DNA from 3 places in the Bacillus thuringiensis genome. Region 1 is predicted to be linked to each of the others. Evidence: riboswitches for the same ligand, from Rfam matches in the RefSeq annotation. Region 1 holds a riboswitch; each other region holds the start of a gene.

Region 1 (8,026 bases):
CAAATAAAATTGATTCCTCTTCATTCGCCTCTACTACAACTTCACCCCAAGGGTCCACAATTAAAGAATGACCCGCAAATACATTATTTGGATCCTTTCCTGCTCTATTACACGCAACAACATAACACTGATTTTCAACCGCTCTTGCTTGCAATAGCAAACGCCAATGTGCTAAACGAACTAATGGCCATTCTGCTACAACAAATAATACTTTTGCCCCTTTAGCAGTATGGACACGCATCCACTCTGGAAAACGAATATCATAACAAATTGTTCCAGCACATTCAACATCATCTAGCTTAAATTCGCCCGTACTATTACCAGCTATTAAATATTTATGTTCATCCATAAGCTGAAATAAGTGTACTTTACTATATTCGTTGACTAGCTGTCCTTCATTATTTACAACATACATCGTATTTGTAACGCCTTGCTCCGTTTGCTTTGCTATGGACCCACCAACAATATGTACATCATATTGCTTCGCCCATTCTATTAACTTTTCTTTCGTTTCCACTCCATCCCTATCTGCAATTTCAGAAAGTCTCGTTAAATCATATCCTGTTGTCCATAACTCTGGTAAGACGATAACATCTGGCCTTTCCTTCATAGCTTCGCTTATTTTATTTTTAGCATTCTCAATATTTTTTTCTACATCTCCAAAAACAATATCCATTTGAATACATGCGACTTTCATTTTTTCAGCCCCATTCTTATTTTTCTCTTTACAAAATACTGGAAAGATTATATCATTTGTCACTAGAATTGTAACAACTTTCAAAAGAGGTGGAAAGTATGAAATTATTTCAACCTTCTGAGATAGTAACATCATTGCCAACACAATTTTTCGCTTCACTTGTTGCAAAAGTTAACAAAGTCGTTGCAGCTGGTCACGATGTTATTAATCTAGGTCAAGGTAATCCAGATCAACCAACACCGCAGCATATCGTAAAAGCTTTACAAGATGCTGCCGAAAAGACCATTCATCATAAATATCCGCCATTTCGCGGACATGAAAGCTTAAAGGAAGCCGTAGCTACATTCTATAAATGTGAATACGGCGTCGAATTAAACCCAAAAACTGAAGTTGCTATTTTGTTTGGCGGAAAGGCTGGACTAGTAGAATTACCGATTTGTTTTACAAATCCTGGTGATACGATTCTCGTTCCGGATCCAGGCTATCCAGATTATTTATCCGGGGTTGCCTTAGCAAAGGCACACTTTGAAACCATGCCACTTATTGCAGAAAATCATTTTTTACCGGATTATAAACAAATTGATGACTCTATCGCTGAGCAAGCAAAGTTAATGTTTTTAAACTATCCAAATAACCCTACCGGTGCTACTGCATCAAAAGATTTTTTTGATAAAACCATTCACTTTGCTAATAAACATAATATATTAGTTGTTCACGATTTCGCTTACGGCGCTATCGGATTTGATGGTCAAAAACCTGTTAGTTTCTTGCAAGCAGATGGTGCCAAAGATACAGGAATTGAAATTTACACTCTATCGAAAACTTTCAATATGGCTGGCTGGCGTATTGCTTTTGCAGTAGGGAATGAAAGTGTCATTGAAACCATTAACCTATTGCAAGATCATATGTATGTTAGTATTTTTGGTGCAGTTCAAGATGCTGCCCGCGAAGCACTATTAAGTTCACAGTCTTGCGTAATAGACCTTGTAAATAGTTACGAATCTCGAAGAAATGTCCTTATAGAAGCTTGTCATTCCATTGGTTGGAATGTTGATATTCCAAAAGGATCATTCTTTGCATGGCTTCCTGTACCAGAGGGCTATACATCTGAGGAATTTTCTAATATTTTATTAGAAAAAGCACACGTTGCAGTTGCTCCAGGTGTTGGCTTCGGTGAGCACGGCGAAGGTTATGTTCGCGTTGGGCTCCTGCATACAGAGGAGCGATTGCGGGAAGCAATTAATCGAATTGAGAAATTAAAAATTTTCAAAAAGCCATTGACAACATGAAAAATATCTGACAAAATTCAGTTATCTTAAAAATTTAAACATTTCTAAATACTTCTTATCAAGAGCAGGTGGAGGGACGAGCCCGACGAAGCCCGGCAACCGATCTACAATTGTAGACACGGTGCTAATTCTCGCAGCATTATGCTGACAGATAAGGAGCTGGTTGTAAAAAAACCTCTCCTTAGCTGAGAGGTTTTTTTATTTAACTAGGGGGTTATAACAATGAGCGGAATTATAGCGACGTATTTAATTCATGACGATTCACATAACTTAGAAAAAAAGGCGGAACAAATTGCACTCGGATTAACAATTGGTTCTTGGACTCATTTGCCACACTTATTACAAGAACAATTAAAACAGCATAAAGGCAACGTCATTCATATTGAGGAATTAGCTGAACAAGAACATACGAATTCATATTTACGCAAAAAGGTAAAACGTGGGATTATTAAAATCGAATACCCGTTATTAAATTTCAGTCCAGACTTACCAGCGATTTTAACAACTACATTCGGAAAGCTATCCCTTGATGGCGAAGTAAAATTAATTGACTTAACTTTTTCAGACGAGTTAAAAAAACATTTTCCTGGTCCAAAATTCGGGATAGATGGTATTCGAAACCTTTTACAAGTGCATGATCGTCCCCTTTTAATGAGTATTTTTAAAGGAATGATTGGACGAAATATTGGGTATTTAAAAACGCAATTACGTGATCAAGCAAGTGGTGGTGTAGATATAGTAAAAGATGATGAAATATTATTTGAAAATGCATTAACACCACTTACGAAACGCATTGTATCTGGAAAAGAAGTTTTACAATCCGTATATGAAACATACGGACATAAAACGTTATATGCCGTAAATTTAACAGGACGAACTTTTGATTTAAAAGAAAATGCGAAACGTGCAGTGCAAGCTGGAGCTGATATTCTATTATTTAACGTATTTGCTTACGGACTAGATGTACTACAATCACTTGCAGAAGATGATGAAATCCCAGTTCCTATTATGGCACACCCTGCTGTAAGTGGTGCTTATTCGGCATCGAAGTTATATGGAATTTCATCTCCATTATTACTTGGAAAGCTACTACGTTATGCTGGTGCAGATTTTTCTTTATTCCCGTCTCCATACGGAAGCGTTGCATTAGAAAAAGAAGAAGCTCTCAGCATTTCAAAATATTTAACTGAGGAAGATGCATTTTTCAAGAAAAGTTTTTCTGTCCCATCTGCGGGTATTCACCCTGGTTTCGTTCCCTTTATTGTACGAGATTTCGGTAAAGATGTTGTTATTAATGCTGGCGGCGGGATACATGGACATCCAAATGGAGCGCAAGGCGGTGGTAAAGCTTTCCGTACTGCAATTGATGCTACTTTGCAAAATAAACCACTCCATGAAGTAGATGACATAAATTTGCATAGTGCACTACAAATATGGGGAAATCCCTCTCATGAGGTGAAATTATGAGTATTCAAGTATTTTGTGATTTCGATGGCACGATTACAAATAATGATAACATTATGTCCATTATGGAAAAATTCGCACCACCAGAAGCTGAAGAAGTAAAGAATAGAATTTTATCACAAGAGCTATCTATTCAAGAAGGTGTTTCTCAATTATTTCGATTAATACCTACTCATCTGCACGATGAAATTATTCAATTTTTAATAGAAACTGCTGAAATTCGTAATGGTTTTCATGAATTTATACAATTTGTAAATGAAAATAACATTTCTTTTTACGTTATATCAGGTGGAATGGATTTCTTCGTCTATCCACTCTTACAAGGGATCATTCCAAAAGAACAAATTTATTGTAATGAAACAGACTTTTCAAAAGAGTTCATTACAGTTAAATGGCCTCATTCTTGTGATGATCATTGTCAAAATTATTGCGGATTATGTAAATCATCATTAATTCGTAAATTAAGTGATACAAATGACTTTCATATTGTAATTGGTGATTCTATTACTGATTTACAAGCTGCGAAACAAGCTGATAAAGTATTCGCTCGCGACTTTCTTATTACAAAGTGCGAAGAAAATCATATTGCTTATACACCGTTTGAAACATTTCAAGATGTGCAAGCTGAATTAAAACTTTTGTTGGAGGTGAGGGCATGAAACAACTTTTTCGTCAGTGGTATGACTTGAGCGAGATAAAAAAAGAATTAACAACTCGAAATTGGTTCCCAGCAACAAGTGGTAATATTTCTATAAAAGTTAGTCATGAGCCACTTACTTTTCTCATTACAGCAAGCGGTAAAGATAAAACAAAAACCACTCCAGATGATTTTCTATTAGTAGATCATGTAGGAGTTCCCGTTTTAGAGACTGAATTACGCCCTTCAGCAGAAACAATATTGCATACACATATTTATAACAATACGAATGCTGGGTGCGTACTTCATGTTCATACAACTGATAATAATGTCATTACAAATTTATATAGTGATGCAGTTACCCTTCAAAATCAAGAAATTATTAAAGCTCTCGATATTTGGGAAGAAGGTGCAACAATTCACATTCCTATTATCGAAAACCATGCCCATATCCCAACGCTTGGAGAAAACTTCCGAAAGCATATACAAGGTGATTCGGGAGCGGTATTAATCCGTAACCACGGTATTACCGTATGGGGCCGAGATAGCTTTGATGCAAAGAAGAGATTAGAAGCTTATGAGTTTTTATTCCAATTTCATATAAAACTATTATCAATTCAAGGAGGCGTTTCTAATGGCGCAAATTCGTATTCATGAAGTAAATACTCGTATTGAAAATGAAGTAGAAGTATCTAAATTTCTACAAGAGGAAGGCGTTTTATATGAGAAATGGAATATTTCTAAACTTCCTACTCATTTAAATGAAAATTATTCTTTAACAGATGAAAACAAAGCTGAAATATTAGCTGTTTTTTCAAAAGAAATTGCTGATGTTTCAGCACGTCGAGGTTATAAAGCATATGATGTAATTTCACTTTCAAATAGCACACCTAACCTTGACGAATTATTAATTAATTTCCAAAAAGAACATCATCATACAGACGACGAAGTTCGCTTTATCGTCAGTGGTCATGGCATTTTCGCTATTGAAGGCAAAGATGGGAAATTCTTTGATGTTGAACTTGAGCCAGGCGATCTAATATCTGTTCCTGAAAATGCAAGACATTATTTTACCTTGCAAGATGATCGTCAAGTTGTAGCTATTCGTATTTTTGTGACAACTGAAGGCTGGGTTCCAATCTATTAAGGTAGTTAGTTGAATAAAAGGACTTGGACCCCCTTTTCCAAACTTTTATTCACTCTACATATATACATCCTCCTATGGAACAGGCTTATTTCACTTTTGAAATAAGCCTGATTTTTTATTTACTCAAAAGTACCATTTCACCACAAATTTAACGTCTTGATTTTTCAAGTGTATTTTTCGAACATTTTTTGAACATTTATTGAATTTTTTCTGAAAATTCTGTTTTGTATGTGATATACTACAATTAACTAAGAAGGAAAATAATATCGCAAACAGAGGGGGATAATCATGAGCTTACTTATCGCACTTATACTTGGAGTTACATGTGGAGCATTTCCTGTTATTTTAGGAGCTATTATGGAAGAGTTAGAAATTGGTGTTTTAGGATTTGTCGCATCTTGTGTAAGCGCTTTATTGTTTGGTTTATTCGGCGCTATTCCTGTTTCAATTCTGTGTGCTTTTTATATAATACGCCATGCTCGTACAAAACAATTTGGTCCTAATCACATCGCACAAATTATCCCATTCCCGGTTGAACGGTGCCGCCGCGCTTCTAACTTATAATTATAAAAATTAAAGATGACTAAATAAATAAAAGTCCTCAAATGAGGACTTTTATTTATTTTCTTCTAGAAATTGAAACAATTCTTGTAGATGTAGGGCATCTTCACCATAGCTAACAGATACATGAAATATACCGTCAATCTCAGCTTGCATATAAAGATCCACTCCATCACGATCATATTTCAATGCCAAATAAAATTCCATTTCTTCTAACATCTTTTTAGAGGTTCGAATTACATAATGCCCTTTCTCATCTCTTCCATATTCAAATTCTGGTTCAAAATCATATTTTTGTTTAAAAGCTCCTTTTTGTTTTTCATTAATTTTCATACAAGTAGCTCGCTGTACAGTATCAATCATCTCATCAAACTTTTGAAGGTCCACCTCGTTTACCCCCTTATATATTTTTTATATAATACTTGTGTTCCACTATTTTCTTCGCCATCCTTAATTAACTCTTCATACAATTCTTTCGCCAAACTTAAGCCCGGGACTGGTAATTGTAATTTTTCTGCTTCCTCTAAAGCAATTTTCATATCTTTCATAAAATGCTTCACATAAAATCCTGGCTCAAAGTCTCCTTTTAACATTCGAGGAGCTAAATTACTTAATGACCAGCTACCTGCTGCCCCTGTTGAAATACTCTCTAACACTTTATCTGGATTCAATCCAGCCTTCTTCGCGTAAGCAACAGCCTCACATACTCCAATCATATTGGAAGCAATCGCAATTTGATTGCACATTTTTGTATGTTGTCCACTCCCAGCTGGTCCTTGTAATTGAATGTTTGTTCCTAACTTTTCAAGTAAAGGTAAGCATCTATCATATATTTCTTTCTCTCCACCTACCATAATTGCGAGTTTTGCTTCTTTCGCACCAACATCTCCTCCTGAGACAGGTGCATCTAACGTATATATATTTTTGCTTTTTGCAACTTCATTAATACGTTTTGCTAAAGTAGGTGTAGATGTCGTAAAGTCAATTGCTATCGTACCTTCTTTTGCATGTTCTATAATTCCTTCTATACCAAAATACACTTCTTCTACATCATGTGGATATCCAACCATTGTCATTACAACATCAACTTGCTTCACTAACTCTTTTGGCGTATCACACCATTGTGCACCATCTTGCACTAAAGAATCTGTTTTTGCTTTCGTTCTATTATATACATATACTTTATGACCATCTTGCATTAAGTGATAAGCCATACTTTTTCCCATTACGCCAATACCAATGAAACCTATTGATAAAGTTTTATGTTCCATTTTCTCATCCCCTTTGTTCTAATAAATCATTTACCATCTTTCGAAACTCTTTATTAAAGTCATCATCCATACTATTTTTCACATTTGAAAATAACATAACAAAAATCCCTTTTTCTTTATTAAAATTATTGAAAGTGTTCCAACCAGATAATACACCATGATTATGAAAATAATCTGGATATATATAAAAACTAAATGCATATTTCCGTTCTGCTGAAGGCGAAAACATTGCTTGTATACTTTGTTCAGAAAGAAGTTTTCCATTTATAATTGCTTCGTCTAACTTCTTCATATCTCCAACTGTCGTATACATCTCACCGCAACCATATAGCCAATCCATGCCTAACTTCTGCGCTGGTACAAGTTCTTGATCTTTTTTCACATAACCCTTTGTAAAATTTTTATCTCCAGGTACCATATTTCCCATACCGGATTCATGCATATCTGCTTTTACAAATATGTTTTCTTTTATGTAATCTCCTAAAGGTTTTTTCGATATATGTTCTATTATATAAGCAAGCACCATATAATTATAATCTGTATATCTCCAACCTGTTCCTGCAGGAAATTCTAAATTTTGACGTCCAATCCAATTAATTAACTGTAAACGGGAAGCAGCATTCACATTGCCTTTTGCGTGTTCAGGTAAACCAGAGGTATGTGTTAATAAATGATATAGCGTAATATTTTTATTCTCCGGAAATGAAGGAATATATTTATTTACATTATCTTGAATATTCAATTTCCCTTGTTCTTGCAACTGTAAAATAGATGTGGCAACAACTGTTTTCGTAATAGAACCGATACGATATTTTGTTTGAGGTGTATTTTCTATTTTATTTTGAACATCAGCATACCCATATCCTTTATTCAATATAACACGCTCTTTATCTGTTACCAAAACTGTTCCATTGAATTGCTTTCCGACTAAATATTGATCTAATTTTTGAGATATGCTAG
Region 2 (8,026 bases), 530 kb from region 1:
ATTTATTCAGTTCATCGGCGAAGATTCTATATTTGTTTCATGGGGAAAAGAAGATTATCGCTTTCTATCTCATGATTGTACATTACATGATGTTGAATGCCCCAGTATAGAAAAAGAAAGTAGAATTGATTTGCAAAAATTTGTTTTTCAAGCATATGAGGAATTGTTTGAACATACGCCAAGTTTACAATTTGCGGTAGAACAGCTCGCTTTAACGTGGGAAGGGAAACAGCACCGTGCTTTAGCAGATGCCGAAAATACAGCAAATATACTTCTTAAAGTGTATAGCGAGAGAGATATTAATAAGCGATACAAAAGACATGGTGAACTTGAACTTGTAAAAAACGGAAAACTAACAGAAAAAGCGAAAAAAAAGATGCGGAAATGGGTGTTCAAAGAACTAAAGAAAAATACAGAACGCCCTTTTGAATGGAGTACATTTGAAAGTAGCGACACGTGGGAAAGTATAACGGAAAGATATTATATAAGTGAAAATACAGTAGAACTCCTGAAAAAACATTTTCGTACGGCAGTGAGAAAAGCGGAACGGCAGATTAGGTATTTGGCTGAGATGGAGGAGAATGTAGAGGTTAAATGACATTCTCCTCTATTTCTAGCTACATAAATTTAACATCATTATACTGATGGATGAATAAAGTATTCATATTAAATAGGAATTGATTTGTTGTGATTGGGCCATTATAATTGCTTTGAAAATTAAGGGGTGGTAAGAATTTTTAAATACATTCATAAAATTAGAGCCCATAGAAATGAAAGAGGATAGAGTTAAATGGAAGCAATCTTTAACATTGTAACAGTTGTAGTTTTGGGGATAATATTTACCACGCTATCAGCAGTAATTATACTTCCTTTCATAGCAAAAAAGAAGAATTGGAAAAAGCTTAATATATCTTTAAAGCGTGGTGTATTAAAGATTAAAATCGAAGAGTAAAATATGAGTTTTATACAAGGGAGGTGTGATAGTGATAGACTTGGATATTAAAGACGTCACCGTACAGATGGAATTAAACGGTGTCTTTTGGAATGAGGATGGGGTTGCTGAAATGACGGTGACTACAAAAGCTGAGCATTCTCTTCTTCTTCGTTTAGTAGTTGACTTAAAAAGTAAAACTATTAGGGCCACAAGTGCCGACATAGTGAATGGATTCTGCCCTCTGTGCAAACAGAAAAGGGACGAATGTAGTGAACTTAATGACTTGCAAAACAAAATGGATATTTTAGAAGAAGTCTATGATTGGGTGAGAGAGCATCCAGAATATCGTTTTCAATTATCTTTTTACGAGTATAATAAATTTGAGGTAGTGAAGTGAAGTTTTCATTTTACCAACATATATAGTGACTACTCTAATGGAAATACGCTTGTACAACAAGGAAGGAATTTACTTGATTCTGCGACAATTGATATCTTGGATCAATAATAATTTTTAAAAATAAGCATATTTTTGTTATAAATCAGGAAAAACGATTCTATTAAGAATCGTTTTTTAATATAAACATCAATTAAGCTCAAAATAAAAGAGCGCTTATTAAAAGCGCCCAGTAAAAACAGATATATGGAAGGATTTATTCAATCCCGTTCGGATCATAAGAATACTGTTGCTTATTCTCAATTCGCTCAATCACATCTTGCAGCTCATCTGGCTTCAGAAACTCAATAGGAGAGAAGCCCTTTTCAAACGTAAGTGTGTCTGCTTCAATCATAAGTACATATCGGTCATTTACCTTCGCAATATGTATTTGATCCCCGAAATCAGCAAGTAAAGCCTTCACAGAGATATGATCTGCTTTTAGTTTTAATTCCACTTCAGGAGCGTGCTCGACGATTTGGGCAGTTGCTTCCATTACTTCTTCGGTTGAAAATTGTTCCATAATTTCGCGTTTCGGACTGGCAGCCCATACTTCCATCGCTTGGTCGAATTGTTCGCGTTCTTCCGTACCTTCTTCAAATACATCTTCAATTTGGTCGTATACCATGTCCATTACCTGTGTTTTCATAATTTCAGGCATAGAGCGTTCATATTCGACGAATTTTAAGAAGTCTTCAAAGTAGCGGGCATGTGATGCTTGGTGTATTTTTAGTTCGCCTACTTCAACCATACCTTCTTCAGGCATGTATGGATACTGGATAGATTTCATATTCTTTGTTGTGATGGCCATTTCAACGTTACGAATCAGTGTTGATTCATCAGAAATAGAAGCAACCTTTGGTTCGAAGTCGCATTTCATTACGAATACGAATGGGTCATCAAAGTATTTGCGTAGTTTTGCCTGAGCAATTAAAAATACACCACCGCGTACAGCGCTTGTGTCAAGATATGTATAAACGAGAGGTTCGCTCATATCTTTAAAGTTGTCCTTTGTTTCTGCAAAGCGAATACGATTAAAAAGGTTGTAATGAGGGTTTGAATCAAGTTCGTGCCCCTCCTCTACAATAAAGCGACCAATTTTTGTTGGGGCTTGTTCTGTTTTTGCATGACGTTCTACTTTTCGCTTCGATATTTTTAATAACTCGCCATTCAAAAATTCTTTTAAGGAGCTATCTTCATATTCTTCAGCGTCTAAAGTTTGAAAATGTTTGTAGCGTTTATCAACTGCTTCACCTTTTCCTTCTACTTGTACAACATAAAAGGAAAGATAATTTATTTCAAAATCCATATTTATCACCTTGTTTCATTTCATTAACTCTTATCAGTATAGAGATGGAAAAAACTTTCGTCAATTTATATAAGGAAGGGGGAGCCCCTTCCTTATATAAATTTTATTTTTCCGATTAAAATCCGTCTTCTAATGCTGCGAATGGAATGTTTAGTCTGTTTTCTACCGTGCGTAAACGTTGGTTTAAGCGGTTTAGTCTACGTGTATGGCGCTCAACTGTATTTTCTAGTTGACGTACTCTTTGTTCAAGCTCATTTACGCGTCTTTCTAATTGACGATTTCCAGTGCCAGGAAAAGAGATTGGAAGTTGGAATTGTCTATTTTGGTCATATGGATTCGTTTGCTCTGCTTGATCTATATAAGATTGATATTGTGCTTGTAAGTCATACTGTGGTTGTTGGTATGCATATTGATTATATGGATCATATGGATTGTAGGGATACATAATAACATCCTCCATTTCTTTAAAATAGGTTGAATTCACCATAATGTATGTGCAAAAGCGGAGCGGTGGCACGGCAAATACCTATTTATGTTGATGAGATTTCTCTTTATCCCGCATTAACGGGCAGTAAGACCCCCACTGATTAAAGTTTCACTTTATAAAAAATAGCTTGAAGGTTTTTGATTTGAATTTCTTTTGCTTAATGGTATATACTGGATAAAGGGGAGAGTTTACATAAAAGTTACAATTCTATCAAACTCAAACTTTTATGTAAATATGTATAGACATTTATAAAAGAAAAGAGTAATTTATATAGAGTGAAAAATAACTTGTAACATTTTATAAACATATTGTAAAATGATTGTAACAAAACATACATAAAAATGAAATAAATACATAATAGTGATGTTGGGGAAAGGGAGAGAGTATATTGTTCCGTAAAGTAAAGGGTATATTAGTTGGGGTGTTATGTGTAGCTGTAGTGAGTGGCTGTGGTGCAAAAGTAAGTGATGTTGCATTGGTAAGTGATATTGGTGGGCACACTGTAGAGGCTAAAGCAGAAGTGCAGGATACTATTAGTTTAGTTGATGGCCGAACTGGTACTGAAGTGAAAAAATTAGATTTATCTGGTTTAGGCTATTTCGAAGATGAAGCGAAATTTAAAAAGTCTGTAACAAAGGTTGTTGGTGAGGTTGGAAAAAGCGTCGACAAAAAAATGGTTCCTTCACGTATAGCACCTGATGGAAGTTGGCAAGAAGGAAAACCTTCTTATGAATTAATGGAAAAAGAATTAGTAGATAAATTGTTAAATGTTGGTATGTGGGATGCTACGTATCAGTTGCCGATCGTGGAGAAAAAACCAGTCGCAACATTAAGTGATGCGCAAGGAAATGGTACGGTAATTGGTAGATATGAAACGAACTTAGGTGGTTCAACAGGTGGCCGTATTGAGAATATTCGTTTGTCAGCAGCGAGCATAAATGGAGTTGTGTTAGCAAAAGGAGACCGTTTCTCTTTTAATTCATTAATCGGTGATACAACACCAGATAAAGGATATCAATTAGGGAAAGAAATAGTTGATGGTAAATTAGTAGATGGATATGGCGGTGGTGTTTGTCAAACATCTTCAACTTTATACAATGCAGCAGATCAAGCTGGCCTGAAAATGGTGGAGAGAACTACACATTCTAAAACGGTAGGTTATGTTCCACAAGGAAGAGATGCTACAATTGCATATCCATATTTAGATTTAGTATTTGAAAATACGAATGATGCACCTGTGAAGCTTTATATGGGCATTCAGGGTGGAAAGCTAGTTGCTGAAGTACATAAAATGAGATAAGTATAATACCTTTATAAAAAAGCCATTATTTCTAAGTTTGATAGAATTAATGGCTTTTTTGTGCAATCAATATTACACCTCAAGATATAATGAACAGGAGGAAATTTAATAGGAGTAAGACAGTCTAAAAAAAGCATTAAATTTAATTCATAGTTTTCTTATTGACATTATTAGTAATGGGGTGTATTCTTCATAATAACAACTAAATAAATGGAAAAATTTATTGGTTTTCTTATCAAGAGAGATGGAGGGACTGGCCCGATGAAATCTCAGCAACAGGCTGTATCAAAGTACTGTGCTAACTCCAGCGAACGCAATAGGCGTTTGAAAGATGAGAAGAAATGGATTCACATTTAACTCTTCTTATATGCGTAAGAAGAGTTTTTTGTTTAGAGAGGGGGGATAGAGTGAAGTTTGATGTAACGTATTTTTTAGAAAGTTTTCCGCAATTATTTAAATATGTATACATAACTTTAGGGATTACTGTAGTTTCAATGATTATTTCCTTCGTTATAGGGATCGGCTTGGCGATCATAACGAAAAATAAAACGAAATATTTATATTCAATTGCAAGAGTGTATATCTCTTTCTTTAGAGGAACCCCGTTATTAGTTCAATTGTTTGTTTTATATTTCGGATTACCACAAATCTTTCCGACATTTACAGTGCTTACAGCTATGCAAGCAACTTTAATTGGCCTAAGTTTAAATAATGCTGCTTATTTATCAGAGATTATTCGAGGTTCATTAAATGCTGTGGAATCAGGGCAAATGGATGCCTGTTTATCAGTTGGAATGACAAAGGCGCAAGCGATGCGACAAATTATTTTTCCGCAAGCTATTCGTGTCGCAGTACCGTCACTTGGAAATAATTTTGTTGGATTGTTAAAAGAATCTTCGTTATCTTTTGCACTTGGGGTGGCTGAAATTTTAGCACAAGCGAAAATGCTAGCGGCACAATCATATCGTTATATGGAAAGTTATTTAGCGGTAGCGATAGTATATTGGATTATTACAATCGTAATTAGCTGGGGACAGAAAAAGTTAGAAAAGAAACTGGATGCACCATATTTGTAACAGAAATGAGGTGATATATATGATTGAGATAAGAGATTTGTATAAGTCTTACAAACATAATGAAGTACTAAAAGGAATTTCACTTACTGTAAATAAGGGAGAAGTAGTAGTCATTATTGGACCTTCTGGTTCGGGTAAATCGACATTATTAAGGTGTTTAAACTTATTAGAACAACCGAATGATGGCAGTATTAGAATTGAAGATTTAGAGATTTATGCGAAGAGACTTTATAAAAAAGAAATAATACAATTGCGTCAAAAAACGGCAATGGTTTTTCAAAATTATAATTTATTTAAAAATAAAACAGCATTGCAAAATATTACAACGGCATTAACGGTTGTACAGAAAAAAAGTGAAGAAGAGGCAAAGGGAATATCGAGAAAAATATTAAAACAAGTAGGCTTAGCTGATAAAGAAGATTTTTATCCAACAATGTTATCAGGAGGGCAACAGCAAAGGATAGGTATTGCTAGGGCAATGGCTTTAAATCCCGCAGTATTATTGTTTGATGAACCGACTTCCGCACTTGATCCAGAATTGGTGAATGAGGTATTGCAAGTTATTAAAGACTTGGCAAGACAGCACATAACGATGGTTGTTGTTACACATGAAATGAATTTTGCAAAAGAGGTGGCGGATCGCGTTATATTTATGGCTGATGGCATTATTGTAGAGCAGGGAACACCAGAAGAAATTTTCCGAAACCCACAAAATGAACGTACGAAAAAGTTTTTACGACAATTGAATGCTTCAGAAGAAGGCAATCATTTCGTTATTTAGGAGGAAGAATTGTGAGGAAATCATCATTATTACTAACATTAGTATTAACAGTATCAGTTGGAGTTTTATCAGCTTGTGGTTCAAATACAGCAAGCGAAACAACAAATGAAAAAGTAGTAAAAGTTGGGACATCTGCAGGTCGTAGTCCATTTATTTTTAAAGAGGGTGAGAAAGTAAAAGGTTTTGATGCTGAAATTATTGAAGCGGCTGCTAAAAAGGCTGGGTATAAAGTAGAATGGAATGTTTCTGATTTTGAGGGATTATTTGGCTTATTAGATTCAGGACGAATTGATACAATTGCAAATGAACTATCAGTTTCTCCGGAAAGAAAAAAGAAATATGATTTTTCAATTCCGTACGTGTATTCTGGTTCTGTATTCGCGGTGAAGAAAGATAATCATACCATTAAATCGCTAGAAGATTTAAAAGGTAAGACTGTAGGTGTCGGGCTTGGTACAGCTGGAGAGCAAGAATTAAAAGCATTAAATAAAAATAATGCTTTTACAATTAAAACGTTCTCAGAGGATCCGACAGCGGAATTGAATGAAGTAGGACTTGGACGCGTCGATGCCTATTATAATGATAAAGTTCAAGTAGAAACAACTATAACAAAGGCGAAATTGGACAACGTCAAAATAGGATTTGGTCCACTTGAATGGGGAGAGATTGCATTTCCATTTGCAAAAAAGAGTGAAAAGTTAGAAGATATAAATAAAGCGTTGAAAGAATTAGAAAAAGATGGCACATTAAGTGATATATCGAAAAAATGGCTAAAAGTTGATGCTACGAAAAAACAAAATTAAGGTGTATTCGTTGAATGGAGTTATCGCCTATCAACTGATATAAAAAATTAAAGGAAACTAGAGAGGAAGTTATTCATGGTACAAATTCATACGAAAACACGTATTGGTCATGTTGAATTTAAAGTGAAAGATTTAGAACGTCAAATTGCTTTTTATGAAAATGTTGTAGGCTTAGAGGTAATTAAGCAAGAGGGAAATAAAGCATATTTATCTGGAAAAGGTGGAAAGAACGCGTTACTTGTTCTTGAAAAGTTAGAGGACGGGGTACTGCAAGAACCGCGTACGACTGGTATATATCATGTAGCCTTTTTAGTTCCGACTCGTGAAGCTTTTGCTTCTGCGCTATTTGGGGTTCTTCGTAATAAGAATGTAATTGACAGCCCGGCTGAGCAAGAAGGGCGTTATACATATTCAAATGAAATTTTACCAATTTCAAGGTTTAATAGTGCAAGTGATCATACATATAGCGAAGCTTTTTATTTGCAAGATTTAGAGGGGAATGGTATTGAAATTTATGCAGACCGTCCGCGCGATCGATGGGGAGAAGGGCCAGGAGGAAGTACACCACTTGATTTAAAAGAATTGGCAACATTCGTTGATTATGAGTTTGATGGTTTGCCTGCTAATACTGTCGTTGGGCACGTACATTTAAGAATAGCTGATGTAGAGAAATCACATGAATTTTATGTGAAAACAGTAGGTTTTGAAGTACAACAGCGTGAAGAGGATTGCTTATTTATTTCAGCAGGGGGATATCATCACCATATTGGTGCAAATACGTGGAACGGAGTAAACAATCCACACCCGCCAGTACATGCAACTGGACTAAAGGTATATGCGATTGTACTACCGCATAAAGAAGCGTTAGATGAAGTGAAAGAAAGATTAATAGAAAAACAACAT
Region 3 (8,026 bases), 1.6 Mb from region 1:
TAATACTTCAATTCCTCTTATAATCCACTCATCAATTAACGTTCCAAGGCGATTACGCCCTCTCACATATCCACTAAATCCACCAATCAGTACACCAAGCCCTATATCGAGGGCAGCTGCTACTAATCCAACTGTTAGTGAAATCTTCCCACCAGCCCAAGTACGTGCCCAAATATCTCTCCCTAGATCATCTGTTCCAAACCAATGTTCACTACTCGGCGGTAAATTTGTTGCCTCTTTTACTTGTTCACTCGCAGTAAATGAAGTTAAACTTTCGCCAATAAGCGAGAAAACAATAATTAGCAATAACGTCACTGTTCCTAACACTGCGATTGGATTCGATATAAACTTACGAAACACTTCTTTCTTTCTGCTAATCGTTTGCTGATTTTTATTTATCGTTAATTCTTTTTTCTCTTCTTTCGTTAATAACTGTTCATTAATTTCATAAGCTCCCATTTAAATATCCCCCCTCCTTATGTAATAGAACGAATACGCGGATCAACAATGCGGTGAATAATATCTGTAATGAAAATACAAGCAATTAATAATGCACTATAGAAAATCGTTGTTCCCATAATCACCGGATAGTCTCGGTTAAAAATACTATCTACGAAATATTTTCCTAGGCCAGGAATTGAAAAGATTTTTTCAATAACGAAAGTCCCTGTTAAAAGTCCAGCCATTAACGGTCCCACAAATGTAAGTACTGGAACAATCGCATTTCGAAGAGCATGTCTTATAATAATCTTCTTAATTGGTATACCTTTTGCTCTTGCTAGCTTAATATAATCACTCTGCAGTACTTCGATCATATTAGAACGAACAAACCTTGTAATAACTGCAATTGGCCCTAACGCTAATGCAAAGGATGGCAATACCGTATGTTCGAATGTTCCCCAAGAGGCTACTGGTAAAAACTCAAATTGGATAGCAAATACTTGTATAAATAGTGGTGCTAAAATAAAACTTGGAATAGAAATACCTAGAATTGCGAGCAAACTCACACTATAGTCAATTACTCTCCCATGATATAGAGCAGCAAATGTCCCTGCCGCAATTCCTACCAACAATGAAATAACAAGTGCTTGTAGACCAATAATTGCTGATGGACCAAAGCCAGTTGTTATAATTTCTGATACACCTTGCCCGGTTGATTGAACAGATTCACCAAAATCAAAATGAACTACACCGTCTAAATAAGCAACATATTGATTCCATAACGGTTCATCAAGGTGATACTTCGCTCTCATGTTTTGGATCACTTCTTCAGGAAAGATTTTTGCATCTGATGAAAATGGATCTCCCGGAATAATATGCATAATTAGAAATGTCACTGTCGTAATAACCCATAGTGTGAACACCATAACCGATAATTTTTTAATTACATACACTTCAATAACCCCCTAAACACATGAATTTACTTTGTTTTATGAATGTACTTTTTCCATTACTCCCTTTTCTCTTTTTAGAATACAAAAAGCCTTGATCTTAAAAAATAAGATCAAGGCTTAACAAACAAAGGCCCATCACTTATCTTTCAAGACTTGCTTGCTGGAATTAGCACGGTGTTCCTATTACAGAACCCGCTGCTGAGGTGTCATAGGGCCAGTCCCTCTACCTCTCTGGATAAGTAAATTGCTATATTATTATTTGGTTCAAATTGTATATTTCGAATTATAATTCTGAAAAATTGAAAAGTCAATCAAATTGGATAAATTTAGAAAAATCAGTTTTTAATTCTTTTATCGAAATTACAGTTTTCGGCTTATCATAACAAGAAATGATGTTAAAGGAGTTATAAGATGGATCCCTTACTTCTTGCTACTATAGGATTATCCTTAACTATCGTTATACTTGTCATCATCGGCTTCTATAAACTCTTTATTAAAAAGAAACGTATCACTTCTTTCTTATACCCCTTTCGATAATATTACCGGGCAAACTATTTCCGAATTTCACGAAGAACAGAATATATTAGTATCCGAGGATGCAGACGGAGATGGTAAGAAGAAAAAATAACCTTGCACAGGCAAGGTTATTTTTTCGTTTCTGCTTGAAAACGTTTATAGTATGTCGATGCTGTTGCAAAATTAATTTCTATATCACGAATCAACGATGAATCTTCTTCTTTAGCTAACTTCTGTAATTTTTTCATCGCTTGTTCCGATTCATTCAAGAAACCAACATATACTTCATGTTCTTGCTCTTTCGACTTCGGCACACGAATTTCTTTACGTATATGATCAATATCTTCTAACATGCTCGTTGTTACCTTTTGCACATCTTCTTTATATGTAGCATTCGTTATTTCCTTACCGCCCTTTTCTTTTGCCACTTCAAATAACTGCAGTGCTTTATTAATTTCTTTATTCATTTTTATATCGTATTTTTCATGTACTGCAAGGTATTCTTTCATCTCTTCTGTTTGTTCAGCAGATTGCTCTACCTTTTCTTTCGTTTCTTTCGTATCTTTATTTCCATTACACCCTGCTAGAAGGAGCATACTTCCCATTACAGCAATACCCAAAACCTTCTTCATCTCTTCTTCTCCTTTTATCTACAGCTATTACTCATTATAGTTTCTTTTATCTCCACTTGTTATTATACCGAGAACGCCCTACTTTTTACACTTAAGACGACATCGTAATATATATACCAACATGTTTGTCACAGTATCGTCACTTTATACAAATAACTTTTGCAATGCTTTACTACATCACCTTACAAAACTGTAAGCACACATAAAGAACAAACCATGCTAGACTTACATATGCATAACGCAAACATATGTAAGTTTTTAAGGAGAATCATCTATGTACAACACAATGCCTTTTATGGGAGAAGATATTCGTGTCCTTATTCGCGAAAAATCACTTCATATCGAAAATACAGAGAGCCTTCGCCGCGTATTAAAGAAGAAGCATGCTCCATTTAAGTTAGCTCAATATTTAAAACAACAACATACAAATCAATTTCATACCGTGCTAAATATATCGGATAAATCATTAACAATCGAAATCATCGGTCATGTCTACATTGGAAACTTCGCAGATATCTTAAAAGAAATCCCACGTATACCGAAGATTGCTCCTATTATCGTTAAAAAAGCGTATAAAATTACGGACCATACCGATATTATCGACTGCGGGGAAAAAGAAGTCGATAGTAATCGCTGGGTGTGGGATAAACTTGCTGTTTTATATGATACGATCATGAATAATATGTATGAGGTATTTCAAAAAAATGAAAAAAAGAACTGATTCAAACATTCCCTTTGAATCAGTTCTTTTTTGTTAAGCCTCTAAATTTTGTCTTTGTTGCAGTTCAAACTGCTTCTCACTTCTTCTGGCCATAAATAGATAACATAATACTGCTCCTACTTCACAAAGCGCAATAACAACACCCATCGGTAACGCTGTATTACTCCCACCAATACCTACTAGAGGTGCAACAAGCGCTCCTGAAATGAACTGTAATAAGCCTAATAAAGCTGATGCTGTTCCTGCAGCTTGTTTTTGATTTCTCATCGCTAATGAGAACCCAGTTGTTGATACCACCCCGACACTTGATACAACAAGGAATAACGAACATAAAACACCGATTAAACCTATTCCTAGTACGATTGTCAGTAGTAAAGATAGGCCACCAACAGCTGCGATAATAATACCAGCAACAAATAATGTCTTCTCATTCACTTTCCCCGCTAAACGACCCGTTATCTGACTAGCAATAATAATACCGATGCCGTTAATCGCAAAGAATAAACTAAATTGCTGTGGCGATGCTCCGTATATGTTCTGCAACACAAATGGTGAGCCCGAAATGTATGCAAACATTGCCGCTGTTACTAATCCTTGTGACAATGCATATCCCATAAACAGACGGTCCTTTAACAATTTTCCGTACGTCGCCAAAGTCCCTGACAAACCACCCGTTTCTCTTTCTTCAGGAGGTAATGTTTCACGCAATACAAAAGTAGCTGAGATTAACATGAATACGCTAATTGCTCCAAGAACGATGAAAACACCGCGCCACGTTGTAAACTGTAATAATTGCCCTCCAATGATTGGTGCCAAAATAGGTGCTGCTCCGTTTACTAACATAAGCAGTGAGAAAAACTTCGTCATTTCAGAACCTGAGTACATATCACGTACCATTGCACGTGATATAACAATCCCGGCTGATCCTGAAGCTCCTTGTAGGAAGCGCAATAATACTAATGTCCAAATAGATGGCGCAACAGCACAAAGTAAAGAAGAAGCAATATAAATAATAAGAGCAATAATAAGTGGTTTGCGTCTTCCGTAAATATCGCTAATTGAGCCAACAAATAATTGTCCTACTGACAACCCAAGCAAACAAGCTGTTAATGTAAGCTGCGCTAGGGATGCACCTGTTTGCAAGTCATCCGTTAACTTCGGTAATGAAGGCAAATACATATCAATAGATAATGGCCCAATCGCCGTAAGTGTTCCTAATACAAGAATCATCCATAACCTGTTTGCCTTTACAGGTTTATATATTTCGTGATTAACTTCATTCACTTTTTCAATTCACCCTTTCCTATATACACTGAATCGTAACAATTATAGTTACATCATAAACATACGTCAAGTACAGCGCATTTTCCTCTTTCATAATGTAAAAAAAAGCGATAGAAATTCTATCGCTTTACTTTTTCACATTGCTATTCGTAAATTTAGATACCGAGGCCATCATCTCTCCTGTATCTAAATATGTAATTTGAATTGGGTCTCCTACTTCTGTAAACATAGCATACGGGAATTTCTTCACCGGTATCATAAATACCTTTTGTTCATTCTCTAAAAGTACGTACACGATTGTATTTTCACCTGATTTCTCTTTATATACACGTTGTACAATACCTTCTTTTTGCGCTTCTTTTCCTGTTGAGGTTGGTCTAAAGGTATCACCATTACCACTCATTACGTTTTTATAATTCTCAAGCGCTTCTTTCTGCGAAGAACCTGTCGCAAATATTTTTGCATTAGCAGCATATACAACTGTATGTGCACGTACTAGGCCTCCGTCATCAACAACCGGAATAATCCAAGCTGGTTTTCCGTATACGTTATAAATGACAGGCATTGTCCCATGCCATTTCTCTCTCTTAAAGGAATTATCTACTACTTCTGTAGCTGCTGAACCATCCATAATCCCCTTTACTTCTTTTCCATTATAGTAATATAGCTTGCCTGTGCGTGCATCTACTAATGAATAGCCTAGGGCTGAATCTACTCCTTCTTTTGGAGAAGTAAAGTCTGTAAAATAATACAGTGTTCCATCTTTACCAAAGATCGGGGTCACGCCTTCTTTCGTTCCCCACTCAGTCGGAATTTTCATATCTGTTTGTGAGAATTTCGTATTCCAAAATCCGTGAATATATTTACCAAAGTACGTATTTAACGTAGATGCAGTCTCATGATTTAATACACCATCAACAAATTTAGGTGCCTTTCCTTTATTATATCTTTTCACTTCACCTGTTTGTGCATCTACTACGACAACACCTTCTACCTCAAATCCAGATCTTCCTGAAATAAATTCACCATACGTCATTGTATAATATGGTTTTCCTTTATCATCAACCTCAAATTTAGGTTTTCCTTTAAAGATTAAATTTGGTTCTGCTTGCCTTACCACACGCTCTAACTTATTACCAAAAAACATGCTTGGCACATATTTCATTTTATAACCGAGGTGCAGTTTCGCTTCCGCATCAGGATTCGTACCTGACATCGTTACATACCCTGGAATTGTCTCAGCTTTACGCGCTTTAAAAAATCCTGAAACTTCAATTGGCGCTACATATAAAGCTTCGCCGTTTACCATTTGTGGCGTTAATTCTCCTAGCTCAAAATAAGCTACTTTCGGAATATCACCAAATACTTTTTTCATCTTATTCTCCGCTGTCTTTGGCGGCACTGTAAACGGCTGGTCATTTTCAGTAAATGGCTCTGAAATATCTTTCTCTACCTTAACAACAGAATCATATTTCTTTTGCGAGATTACTATATCGTGCAAATAACCAAAGTAGCCGTAACTTGCGAGTAAAATAAACATTAGAAGTCCTTTTAGCGTACCTTCTAATTTCCCTATTTGATCTTGTGAAAATAAAACAAGCCCAATTAAAATTGCTACTGCAACAGAATAATGAGTAAGAATCGAATCTACTCGATCATCAATTAGCCAAAAGTATTCATAGATTGCAATACCTATCCAAAATAAAACAGGAATAACTAAAATAGATGATTTCTTACCCTTTACAACCTTCTTATCTCCCTTCTTATCCACTGCTCGAAGCTTACTACTGCTTCTTGTCCATGGAATCAAAAACAAAGTAAGAATAGCTAAAACTACAAATTTCATCAAAGGCACTGTCCCCTTTTCTTTTGTATTCCCTTTTAGTATAACAAATAAAGGGTATTAAGGTGAAAATAGGAATAGTTATATTTTTTTACTACTTAATACAATCCCGCTCACTACATATAGAATAGATGCAATATAAAAAATTGTACCAATCGTAAAGAAATCTACTAAATATCCCGTGGCAATAACCGCTACTGCTCCGCCAATGGATGTCCACACATGGTATTTTCCAATCTCATAACCAGCCTTTTCCTGCGCAACCTTTCGTGCTAATGAAGTCTTCTCAGTATTACGCTGCACAGCACCTAAAACTCCCATTACAATTTGAAGAATATACACATGCCATACTTCCGTGGCAATCGGAAAGCAAAGCATTAAGATTGCCATGGACCAAGCGTATATTATTAATAATTTTTTATCCCCTACTTGATCAGATATCTTTCCCACTAGTGGATATACAAGTGCTGATGTTAAAGCAAATAAGCCATACGCCCAGCCAAATTGCGAGAAGCTATTTCCAACGTTTCGAAGCAATAATATATAAAAAGGAAATACCATACTTCCTGCCATCATGATGATACTTTGCGAAGCCACAAATCTTCTATATGTCATTTCGTATACTCCCTATAAAATAAATTCACAAATCTCTCTTCTGAATCTACTTCCTTCTTTTTCTTGAGAAATTCTTCAATACGAGGATATGCCCTCTTTAACTGCTCTTTCGTTGGATAAGAATAATACGGCAAATAGTAACTACCGTTATGCTTTAAAGTAACATCAATCATCTTCCGAATGACATCCTCTGTTTTCTTTATCTCACTCTCTGAGCGTCCCTGGTTAATCAAAAGAACCAGCGCAAACATATCATCTTTCGCATAGGACAAAACTGCATTTTCATTCTTTTCCACGTAACGAATCGTAATGTTGAGTAAATTAAACTCTTCTTCATTTAATGCGTTACGTAAATCATCTATATACTCCGTGAAAGCATCTATAGGCACAAAGTATTCTTGTAACACTTCGGTCCTATTTGGATTTTCATATTCCATAAAAGCACTATCTGATCTCATAACATTATTACGCGTCTCATACTTTCCATCTGTACGTTCAAAATAACCTCTTTGTATATCCCAAAATGTATTCTTTCCCCAATCACTATAACGTGATAACCCAAGTAAAAATTTAGGTGCAGCTATAATATTTTCTTCCTTTAATTCACTGTACTCTTCTCTCATATTTTGATTTTGTGCCAAAGTATAATCCGTCACATACATCTCTTTTAAAAATGAATTTGGAGCAACAGAAATACGCGCTAAGTGCATACGAACATTCTCATCTCTTTTCACTTTCTCTTTGAAATAAGATGCGTATTCTTTATAATCTATCATTCTCGTGTGCATTTCATATAATTCATCATCTGTTAACTTCAGCGTCACATCTAAAATAACTCCAAATAAACCGTAACCACCAATGACATATGGAAATAACTCTACATTTTCTTCTCTACTTACATTACATACCGTGCCATCTGCCATTAACAATCTGAATGACTCTACTGTATCAATTAGTGCCTCATGACGAATATCACGCCCGTGTACATTTACACTTAATGAACCACCAACAGTAAAAATAT

What was found. Region 1 has a riboswitch for S-adenosylmethionine ahead of mtnW (2,3-diketo-5-methylthiopentyl-1-phosphate enolase). Riboswitches for the same ligand answer to the same signal wherever they lie in the genome.
Positions count from the first base shown of each region.
Region 2: another riboswitch for S-adenosylmethionine. It lies ahead of AC241_RS17350 (amino acid ABC transporter permease); the one in region 1 lies ahead of mtnW (2,3-diketo-5-methylthiopentyl-1-phosphate enolase).
Region 3: another riboswitch for S-adenosylmethionine. It lies ahead of AC241_RS01055 (ABC transporter permease); the one in region 1 lies ahead of mtnW (2,3-diketo-5-methylthiopentyl-1-phosphate enolase).

Region 1 is NZ_CP012099.1:3,903,317-3,911,342, forward strand. It holds gene AC241_RS19955 (carbon-nitrogen family hydrolase) at 1-781, opposite strand, end outside; gene AC241_RS19960 (pyridoxal phosphate-dependent aminotransferase) at 796-1,986, shown strand; SAM riboswitch class I at 2,039-2,144, shown strand; gene mtnW (2,3-diketo-5-methylthiopentyl-1-phosphate enolase) at 2,209-3,453, shown strand; gene AC241_RS19970 (2-hydroxy-3-keto-5-methylthiopentenyl-1-phosphate phosphatase) at 3,450-4,109, shown strand; gene AC241_RS19975 (methylthioribulose 1-phosphate dehydratase) at 4,106-4,744, shown strand; gene AC241_RS19980 (1,2-dihydroxy-3-keto-5-methylthiopentene dioxygenase) at 4,722-5,234, shown strand; gene AC241_RS19985 (hypothetical protein) at 5,523-5,798, shown strand; gene AC241_RS19990 (DUF3909 family protein) at 5,850-6,182, opposite strand; gene AC241_RS19995 (NAD(P)-dependent oxidoreductase) at 6,188-7,066, opposite strand; gene AC241_RS20000 (serine hydrolase) at 7,071-8,026, opposite strand, start outside.
Region 2 is NZ_CP012099.1:3,376,878-3,384,903, reverse strand. It holds gene AC241_RS17380 (exonuclease) at 1-598, shown strand, start outside; gene AC241_RS34845 (hypothetical protein) at 791-952, shown strand; gene AC241_RS17370 (hypothetical protein) at 984-1,331, shown strand; gene AC241_RS17365 (DUF3900 domain-containing protein) at 1,585-2,676, opposite strand; gene AC241_RS17360 (hypothetical protein) at 2,792-3,121, opposite strand; gene AC241_RS17355 (VanW family protein) at 3,552-4,463, shown strand; SAM riboswitch class I at 4,693-4,801, shown strand; gene AC241_RS17350 (amino acid ABC transporter permease) at 4,871-5,539, shown strand; gene AC241_RS17345 (amino acid ABC transporter ATP-binding protein) at 5,559-6,320, shown strand; gene AC241_RS17340 (amino acid ABC transporter substrate-binding protein) at 6,332-7,123, shown strand; gene AC241_RS17335 (VOC family protein) at 7,199-8,026, shown strand, end outside.
Region 3 is NZ_CP012099.1:175,262-183,287, reverse strand. It holds gene AC241_RS01060 (ABC transporter permease) at 1-459, opposite strand, end outside; gene AC241_RS01055 (ABC transporter permease) at 477-1,394, opposite strand; SAM riboswitch class I at 1,531-1,636, opposite strand; partial or broken gene AC241_RS01050 (DUF3951 domain-containing protein) at 1,806-2,022, shown strand; gene AC241_RS01045 (hypothetical protein) at 2,039-2,542, opposite strand; gene AC241_RS01040 (hypothetical protein) at 2,817-3,263, shown strand; gene AC241_RS01035 (multidrug effflux MFS transporter) at 3,297-4,556, opposite strand; gene AC241_RS01030 (DUF3981 domain-containing protein) at 4,675-6,393, opposite strand; gene AC241_RS01025 (MFS transporter) at 6,472-7,005, opposite strand; gene AC241_RS01020 (FAD-binding oxidoreductase) at 7,002-8,026, opposite strand, start outside.